Regions from separate parts of the Mesorhizobium sp. M1004 genome, predicted to be linked through region 4. Evidence: riboswitches for the same ligand, from Rfam matches in the RefSeq annotation. Region 4 holds a riboswitch; each other region holds the start of a gene.
What was found. A riboswitch is a leader RNA that binds a small molecule or an ion and turns the genes downstream of it on or off. The one in region 4 is predicted to bind thiamine pyrophosphate.
Positions count from the first base shown of each region.

Region 1: it holds a riboswitch for thiamine pyrophosphate, as region 4 does, so the genes downstream of both, thiB (thiamine ABC transporter substrate binding subunit) here and thiC (phosphomethylpyrimidine synthase ThiC) in region 4, are expected to answer to the same signal.
Region 2: it holds a riboswitch for thiamine pyrophosphate, as region 4 does, so the genes downstream of both, NKH54_RS15815 (YkoF family thiamine/hydroxymethylpyrimidine-binding protein) here and thiC (phosphomethylpyrimidine synthase ThiC) in region 4, are expected to answer to the same signal.
Region 3: it holds a riboswitch for thiamine pyrophosphate, as region 4 does, so the genes downstream of both, thiC (phosphomethylpyrimidine synthase ThiC) here and thiC (phosphomethylpyrimidine synthase ThiC) in region 4, are expected to answer to the same signal.

Region 1 is NZ_JAMYNB010000003.1:115,422-117,617, forward strand. It holds gene NKH54_RS07460 (ABC-F family ATP-binding cassette domain-containing protein) at 1-227, opposite strand, end outside; gene NKH54_RS07465 (thiamine diphosphokinase) at 229-888, opposite strand; TPP riboswitch at 1,051-1,165, shown strand; gene thiB (thiamine ABC transporter substrate binding subunit) at 1,209-2,196, shown strand, end outside.
Region 2 is NZ_JAMYNB010000006.1:385,406-387,601, reverse strand. It holds gene NKH54_RS15825 (hypothetical protein) at 1-15, opposite strand, end outside; partial or broken gene NKH54_RS15820 (GSU2403 family nucleotidyltransferase fold protein) at 266-655, opposite strand; TPP riboswitch at 859-971, shown strand; gene NKH54_RS15815 (YkoF family thiamine/hydroxymethylpyrimidine-binding protein) at 962-1,570, shown strand; gene NKH54_RS15810 (ABC transporter permease) at 1,826-2,196, shown strand, end outside.
Region 3 is NZ_JAMYNB010000015.1:101,474-103,669, forward strand. It holds gene thiC (phosphomethylpyrimidine synthase ThiC) at 1-1,267, opposite strand, end outside; TPP riboswitch at 1,371-1,487, opposite strand; gene NKH54_RS26730 (ATP-grasp domain-containing protein) at 1,711-2,196, opposite strand, start outside.
Region 4 is NZ_JAMYNB010000012.1:138,012-140,207, forward strand. It holds gene thiC (phosphomethylpyrimidine synthase ThiC) at 1-863, opposite strand, end outside; TPP riboswitch at 967-1,084, opposite strand; gene pmtA (phospholipid N-methyltransferase PmtA) at 1,266-1,862, opposite strand; gene NKH54_RS24250 (DUF309 domain-containing protein) at 2,022-2,196, shown strand, end outside.

The sequences.
Region 1 (2,196 bases), on a different contig from region 4:
ATTTGCGGGAGATAGCGCACCGTTGCCGAAGGCTGGCGGAAGACCTCGCCGTCTTGCGGCTCGATCAGACCAGCAGCAATCTTCAGGAGCGTCGACTTGCCGGAGCCGTTGCGGCCGACGAGCGCGATCTTGTCACCGGCGGACGCCGTCAGTTCGGCGCCATCGAGCAGCGGCGTGCCGCCAAAGGTCAGTCTTATGCCGTCGAGGTTGAGAAGGGGCGGGGCCATGTCAGCTTTCAGGCAAGGGGTAGGGGTGGGCGAGCAGCAGCGCGCGGCCATGGCCGAGCGCGATTTCGAGGCCGCCCCCGGTCGTGTTGGACTTGACCTCGTTCGAGATGGTCAGCGACGAGCCGAACACGACCTCGACATGGTCGAGCGGCCACTTCGCGCCGGACACGGTGAGGCCCGAAAGATCGGAAAAGCCGAGCACCGAAAACAGCGTTCCGTCGGCATAGTCGAAGCCGGCCTTGCCAGGCAGCAGAGGGGCGCCTTCCTGCGCTCCGCTGGTCAACAGCAATTTTGTGCCGGCCTCGGCCAGCCGCAGGCTGAGCGCCAGATGGAGGAAGGCGTGGTCGGCGCGCTTGCCGCCGAAAGCGCCGGCCAGCACCAGGCTGGTGGCGCCGCGTTCCAATGCCGCCGCGATCGCCAGTTCGCCATCGGTCTTGTCCTTTTCGGGAGGAAACACCTCCCGCGGCACGGCGGCGAGATCGGCAGGCAGGTCCGCCGGCACGGAATCGAAATCGCCGACCCACAGCTCCGGCATCACGCCGAGCAGGCGGGCATGACCGATGCCGGCGTCGGCGGCGATGACGCGCGTGCCCGCGACCTGGCGGTCGAGCCGCGGCGTGCGGACGAGATCGCCGCCAAGCAGGATGGTGAATGTGCTCATATCCGCTGGCCCTTACCAGCCCCGCCGACGAAACGGAAGGCCGAGCGGCACCGTCACGCTTTGTTGGAGCATGATCTTTTTCCGGAAACGGATTCCACTTTCCGGGATCATGCTCGGGCAAACTTCCACTTGCGTGGCACCTTGGCCGGGCCTATGTGTCGAAACGCTCTAACGGGGTGCCGGACGCGATCTTCGCGGACCGGCTGAGAGGCAGTCTCGCCAACCCGCTGAACCTGATCCGGTTTGTACCGGCGGAGGGATTAGACGCTTCGGACAGCCCGACGCCTCAATTCCTTTCAACACGAATGAAGGAGGCGCCGATGCGCATGTTTTTGTCCCGTCTTGTCCCAGCGCTGGGGCTTGCTGTTTCGCTACTGGCAAGCTCTGCGTCCGCGCAGGAAAAACTCACGATCTATACCTATGAGAGTTTCACTGCCGACTGGGGTCCGGGCCCCCAGGTGAAGAAGGAATTCGAGGCCGAGTGCGGCTGCAGCGTCGACTTCGTCTCGGTGGCCGACGGCGTCGCGCTGCTCAACCGCGTCAAGCTCGAAGGTGCCTCGACCAAGGCCGATATCGTGCTTGGTCTCGACACCAACCTCACCGCGGAAGCCAAGGCTTCCGGCCTGTTTGTCCCACATGGCGCGGTGGCTGAAAACAACGTGCCGGGCGGCTGGAGCGACGACACTTTCGTGCCCTATGATTATGGTTATTTCGCCGTCGTCTACGACACCGAAAAGCTGAAGAGCCCACCGAAGAGCCTGAAGGAACTGGTCGAGGGCGATGCCGCCGACAAGATCGTCATCCAGGATCCGAGGACGTCGACGCCGGGCCTCGGCCTGCTGCTGTGGGTCAAGTCGGTCTATGGCGACAAGGCGCCGGAAGCCTGGGCGAAACTCAAGGGCAAAGTGCTGACGGTGACGCCGGGCTGGAGCGAGGCCTACGGCCTGTTCACCAAGGGCGAGGCGCCGATGGTGCTTTCCTATACGACGTCGCCGGCCTACCACATGGTGGCCGAGAACACCGGGCGCTACCAGGCGGCCTCGTTCGAGGAAGGCGAGTATCTGCAAATCGAGGTCGCCGGCATCACCACCACGGGCGCGAAGAATCCGCTGGCGGCGAAGTTCCTGGCCTTCATGACCGGGCCGAAATTCCAGGATGTCATTCCGGAGACCAACTGGATGTTCCCGGCCGGGAAAACCGACAAGCCGCTCAATCCGGCTTTTGATAGGCTGGTCAAGCCGGCGAAGACCTTGCTGTTCAGCCCGGAAGAGGTCGCGGCAAATCGCAAGGCCTGGGTGGATGAATGGC
Region 2 (2,196 bases), on a different contig from region 4:
GTCCTGGCTGGCCATTCGCCAGGCCCCGGCGAGGCGTTGGCACTGATCGAATGACAAGGGCAACAAAGGGGGCGGCAATAAAGGCGGCGGCAACGACGGAGATGACGGCAAAGGACGAGAGAGATCGGCGAAGGCAACATGGTTCGCTGTGCTCAAGGACATTCCTCTCTGCGAAAAGAGATATCGTACTTTATGTACGAATGAGCGTCAAGCCAATTTCGTACAGTTGGGACGATGACAATGAATATAGCAGCGGTCGCTTCAGCTAATCACGTATCGTGAATCCTTCAGGACTCGCACCAATTTCGCGGAGGGATTTTCCCAGGATGGTGTTGACTGTTTCCCTCGTGTCGGCGTCGAACAGGTTCAGGCCGCGCCGGATCGTCTCGCGCCAGTTTTCGCCCTTGTCCCACGCTTCCATGAAGGCGAAGGCAAGGTCGTCCTGGCGACGCGTGGCTTCGAGCGCTTGGGTCAGCAGGCGCGCTTGATGGAGATCCTTCTCCCGCTTGGCGCCAGCGCTCGGCCCGCGTCGCGAGGCGACGATCAGCTTGTGGATGGCGTAGCGCTGGGGCGAGGGGACCAGCACAGGCAAGCCCGAGCGATGCAGGAGCACAGTCCGGATGGGGTCGCGGATAAGGAAATCCAGAAACCGTAAGGGCTGCGCGGAGTCTCTGCCGTTTTCTTATAATTACGTTTATCAGCTTGAATTTCAACGCAGTTATAAGAAGTTCGTGGAAACCTTATAACGCAACGAGTCGTCTGTTAACGCCCGGGGCGCCCGGCACGTCTGGCCCAAAACACTTTGCCGCAGTGCCTCAACAAACGGCTTCCCCAATGCCGCGAACGGTGCTTTAACCCGCTCATCCACAGGGGTGCTCCGTATGGTCGGGGCTGAGATGAGGGCGGCAAGCCTTCGGACCCTAAAGCTGATCTGGATAATACCAGCGGAGCGAGGCGGGCGATGTTTTCAGGCGCACAGATTTCCCTTTATCCCATGACCGACGATTTCGTCGGCGTCATCCTTGGCGCGCTCGGCGCGCTCGATCCGTGGCGCGACCGGCTGCGGATCGAGATCGACGACATCTCGACGCTTATGGTCGGGCCGCCCGAGGTGCTGTTTCCCGCCATGCGCGACCTGTTCGTCGCGGCGGCCAAAAGCGGCAAGCACTGCGTGCTTTCGGCGGCGGTCTCGCGCGGCTGTCCGGGCGAGCCCGACGATCCGATCTGCCGCTCCGACGAGACCGGCGGCCCCGCCATTCCGCTGGACGAGCGCAAGATCGCCGCGATCCGCGCTGTCCAGGCCACGCCGTCGACCGGCCAGCCGGCGGCGGCGCAGTTCTCGCTCTACGTTATGGGCACGGGCGACCATATGGACGAGATCTACGGCTGCATCGATTTCCTGAAACAGTCCGGCGTCTTTGAGCGCTCAAAGAACTTCTGCACCAAATTGCGTGGCGATGCCGGTGCCGTGTTTGCCACGCTCAACGAGGCCTTCTGCCGCTTCGGCCCCGGCGCCGGCCACGTCACCCTCGACATCACGATCTCGGCGAACAGCCCGAGCGCCGTCTGAGCCGCGGCTCAAGCGTCGTTCCTTGAGGATATTGCCGTGGCTGGTTTATCTGACCCATTGCGTGGAGGAGATGCCTCTGACCCCTCAGCACAAAGAGGAGGGGAGCCATTGGCGATTGGCGAAGACCGCGATGCCCACGAATCTCCCCCCTCGAGCGGGAGATGGCTGGCAGGCCAGAGGGGGTCCCAGCGCGTGGAGCGCCGACGTCCTTTTCGCATCGGCAAGGCGTGGGCGCTCTATGCGAGACGACCCCCTCTGTCGCCTTCGGCGACATCTCCCCCTCGAGGGGGGAGATTAGCCGCCGGCATCGCCAAGACCATCCCCGCCGCCTTCGCCTTCGCCCTGCTCCTCGCGGCCTGGGAGCTCTACGCCCGCTATGGCGGTGTCGCCCCCACCGTGCTGCCGGCGCCGTCGCGCGTGCTGCAGCAGGCCTGGGAGCATCGCGCCGCCCTGGCCGACAACACGCTGCCCACCATCCGCGCCACATCAGCCGGCTTCGCCTGCTCGTTGGTCGCTGCCTTCGTGTTTTCGGCGCTGGTCGATTTCTGGGCCCCGCTGCGCCGCGCGCTGTTTCCGCTGCTGATCGTCAGCCAGACCTTGCCGCTGGTCGCGATCGCGCCGCTCAT
Region 3 (2,196 bases), on a different contig from region 4:
GCTTGTCCATGTTCTGCTTGATCTTGTGCATCGGCACGTGGCCGGGCCCTTCGATCATCACCTGGCAATCCTTCGCCCAGGCGATCTGCGTCAGCTCGCCAAGCGTTTCCAGCTCGGCAAATTGCGCCGCGTCGTTGGCATCGGCGATCGAGCCCGGACGAAGGCCGTCGCCGAGCGAGAAGGAGACGTCGTAGGCTCTGGCGATGTCGCAGATCTCGGCGAAGTGCTCGTAGAGGAAGCTTTCCCGGTGATGGTGCAGGCACCATTTTGCCATGATCGAGCCGCCGCGCGAGACGATGCCCGTGACCCGGTCAACGGTCAGCGGGATATAATGCAGCCGCACGCCGGCGTGGATGGTGAAATAGTCGACGCCTTGCTCGGCCTGTTCGATCAGCGTGTCGCGGTAGACCTCCCAGGTCAGATCCTCGGCAATGCCGCCGACCTTTTCGAGCGCCTGGTAGAGCGGCACCGTGCCGATCGGCACCGGCGCGTTGCGCATGATCCAGTCGCGGATGTTGTGGATGTTGCGGCCGGTCGACAGGTCCATCACCGTATCGGCGCCCCAGCGGATCGCCCACACCATCTTTTCAACCTCTTCGGCCATCGAGGAGGTGACAGCGGAATTGCCGATATTGGCGTTGATCTTGACCAGGAAATTGCGGCCGATGATCATTGGCTCGCTCTCGGGATGGTTGATGTTGGCGGGGATGATCGCCCGTCCGCGCGCCACCTCGTCACGCACGAATTCGGGCGTGACGAAATCGGGCAGTGTCGCGCCGAAAGCCTCGCCGTCGCGCTCAAGCTTGCCGTGCAGGATCTCGCGACCAAGGTTCTCGCGAATGGCGACGAACTCCATTTCGGGTGTGATGATGCCGGCGCGCGCGTAGGCAAGCTGCGTCACCGCCTTGCCTGCTTTGGCCCTGAGCGGTCGGTGGCGGATGGGAAATTCCGGCGTCAGGCGTTCGCCCGTCGCGAAGCCGTTGTCCTCCGGCCGGGCATGGCGGCCGTCACAGTCCTCGACATCGCCGCGGGCCAAGATCCATTCGTGGCGAAGCCGGGCCAGGCCTTTTTCAATGCTGGTTTCGACAGCCGGATCGGTATAGGGGCCCGACGGATCGTAGACGGTAACGGGCGGTTCGCCGGCTGTCGGATGGACGGCGATTTCGCGCATCGGCACTTTGATCTGCAAGTGGATGGTGCCGGGCTTGTGGATCTTCCGCGAGGCGGGCAGCGGTCCCGTCGACACGGCGGGGGTAAGGGCATTCATCTTGAGGCTCCTTTGCTCATGCATTGGAGACCCAGTTCTGTGCCGGAAGGATGAAAAGACGCTTCTGTCGACCTGCCGAAACAGGACCTCGGGCGTAAACTCCCGCAAAGCGCTTGCACCGTCCCTACGCCAGTATGAACTGGATCAGGTTCAACGGGTCACTGCGCCGCGAAAGCCAGCAGTATCTCAGCCCCTTGCCGGGACTCCCCTGGTGAATGCCTCAAGTTGAACGGGCCGGGGTTGTCTTGTCAAGCGCATGTTCGTCCTGCGGCGGCGGTGGGCGGCAATCAAATTGGGCCCAAATTGGGCCGACGGCCTCGCCACGGGTCGCGGAGAAGTTCCGCGGGAGATAGGGCAGGTGTGGCCAAAGCTGCATTTGCCTCGTCAAACTTGGTGTGACATTGACGTAGACGGAACTGCTGCGTTTCAAGGATCTTAAGCCGTCAATGCCTGATCGGAACAGAACTGGTGGGCCGCCCGAACGCCCCACAAACATCGTGCTCTCGATCACCTCCTATTGTCGCCGGAAAAGGGGTGATCGACCAATCGATCAAGTCGACGGCTCGCTGAAGGGCGCCCTCGGTTTCAGCACGGCTGGGCGAAGTGGCAATGACATGTCCAATCCAGTCTCGGAAATCCCCCTTCCTGACGATCGGTGTCTTGGGTTCAACATTCAATTTGACCTCGGCCACACCTGATATAGCAGCTGCCTGAGTGTCGCCACCAATCCAGTCCAGGGTGCCATCTTGATCAGGAAGCAGGAATCGCGCGGCCGCAGTATGCGAATGCTTTTTGCGCAGATCCCATTCCTCGCCAATGACAAGCTTGATGTGCTCGGTGACGAGGTCGACACCGTAAGCTAACTGGACCAGTTGAGGGTCGGGCGCGCCACTAAGACGCGGATTGACTTCAATGACAACTGGACCGCG
Region 4 (2,196 bases):
TACACCTCCCAGGTCAGATCCTCGGCAATGCCGCCAACCTTCTCGAGCGCCTGGTAGAGTGGCACCGTGCCGATCGGCACCGGTGCGTTGCGCACGATCCAGTCCCGGATGTTGTGAATGTTGCGGCCGGTCGACAGGTCCATCACCGTATCGGCGCCCCAGCGAATCGCCCAGACCATCTTTTCGACCTCTTCGGCCATCGACGATGTGACGGCGGAGTTGCCGATGTTGGCGTTGATCTTGACCAGAAAATTGCGACCGATGATCATCGGCTCGCTCTCGGGATGGTTGATGTTGGCGGGAATGATCGCCCGTCCGCGCGCCACCTCGTCGCGGACGAATTCGGGTGTGACGAAATCGGGCAGCATCGCGCCGAAAGCCTCGCCGTCGAGCTCAAGCTTGCCGTGCAGGATCTCGCGACCAAGGTTCTCGCGGATGGCGACGAACTCCATTTCAGGCGTGATGATGCCGGCGCGCGCATAGGCAAGCTGGGTCACTGCCTTGCCGGCCTTGGCCCTGAGTGGCCGGTTGCGGACGGGAAATTCCGGTGTCAGGCGCTCGCCCGCCGCGAATCCGTTGTCTTCCGGCCGAACATGACGGCCGTCATAGGCTTCGACATCGCCGCGTGCCGTAATCCATTCATGGCGAAGGCGGGCCAGGCCTTTTTCGATGCTGGTTTCGACAGTCGGGTCGGTATAGGGGCCCGACGGATCGTAGACGGTGATGGGCGGCTCGCCGGCCGTCGGGTGGACGGAGATTTCGCGCATCGGCACCTTGATGTGCGGATGGAGGACGCCAGACTTGTGGATTTTCCGTGAGGCAGGCAGCGGCCCTGTCGACACGGCGGGGGTGAGGGCATTCATCTTTAGGCTCCTTTGCTCATGCATTGGAGACCCAGTTCTGTGCCGGAAGGATGAAAAGACGCTTCTGTGGACCTGCCGAAACAGGACCTCGGGCGTGAACTCCCGCAGAGCGCTTGCACCGTCCCTACGCCAGTATGAACTGGATCAGGTTCAACGGGTCACTGCGCCCCCGAAAGCCAGCAGTATCTCAGCCCCTTGCCGGGACTCCCCTGGTGAATGCCTCAGGTTGAACGGGCCGGCGCGGCTTTGTCAAGCGCATTTGGCCCGCCCAATGTCAAATCAAACCAGGACCGCTTCGTCTTCTTGGCAATCTGGCATCTGCCCCTGCTCTGTTCCACATCCTATTTGGGTGCAAGGCCACCACTCAGCGGAACCCTCAAGAAGGAAACCGTCCAGATTTGGCTAGACTGCTCGACGATAAGTCCAGAGCTGTGCCGGCGGTATGTTGCGGACGACGAAGTCATAGTGGGAAACCACGTAACGGTCTGGCATCTTGATCACCGGCGACAGAGGTCCGTATGTGATCTGAATCACGGGCCGGCCGGCAGGAATACGGGCAAGTAGATCCTCAACCAGCGCGACACGCTGTTGCATTGGAAAGCTCAACAGCGGAACTGCACTTATAACACAATCGAACTGTTCACCGTTGCGCTCACCCAGAGCTTCGTCCAGCGCAAATGCGTCGCCCAATCTGAAGTCCACATTCGGGAAGCGTTGCACCAAGCCGTCGTAGAAAATCCTGGAATATTCGACTGAAACCAGCTGGCGCGGCTTGATTCCCCTAGCCAGGATCGCCTTTGTGATGACACCGGTTCCCGCGCCAAGCTCCAGAATCGGTAATCCTGACCGTGGGTTCACCACGCTTGCCATCCGGCGTGCAGCATAAACCGAAGTGGGAATAAGGGCTCCCACGCCCTTCTTGTCCTTTTGCCAGCCTTTGAAGAATTGGACTTCTTCCTCAAACCTTTTGCCGAGCCGCTCCCTCAGTCGCAAGATCATATCTTCTCCCTGCGTCAGCCGCTTACCCAACGTCATGAATTTGGCAAAGCGCGTTTTGGCCAATCTCGCCACCCTTTACAAGCCCGTTAAGACTGCTTGCCTGTCACGACGCGGTCAGCATGAATTGCCCCTCAACGCACTTTCATGTTTGCTGGGCCTATGTTTCGCCCTCGCCTGCTACCCGAAAAAAAGTTCCCGAGCTATGCGTATCTGCCCGGCAAATATCCGCATCCGGTGCGTGATGCCTTGGGCCACAGTTACCGATCAGATCCGGTGACCGTCGCCGTTGGCGAAGCGCTCGGCTCAGATGTGTTTCGATGGGGAATCGACCTTT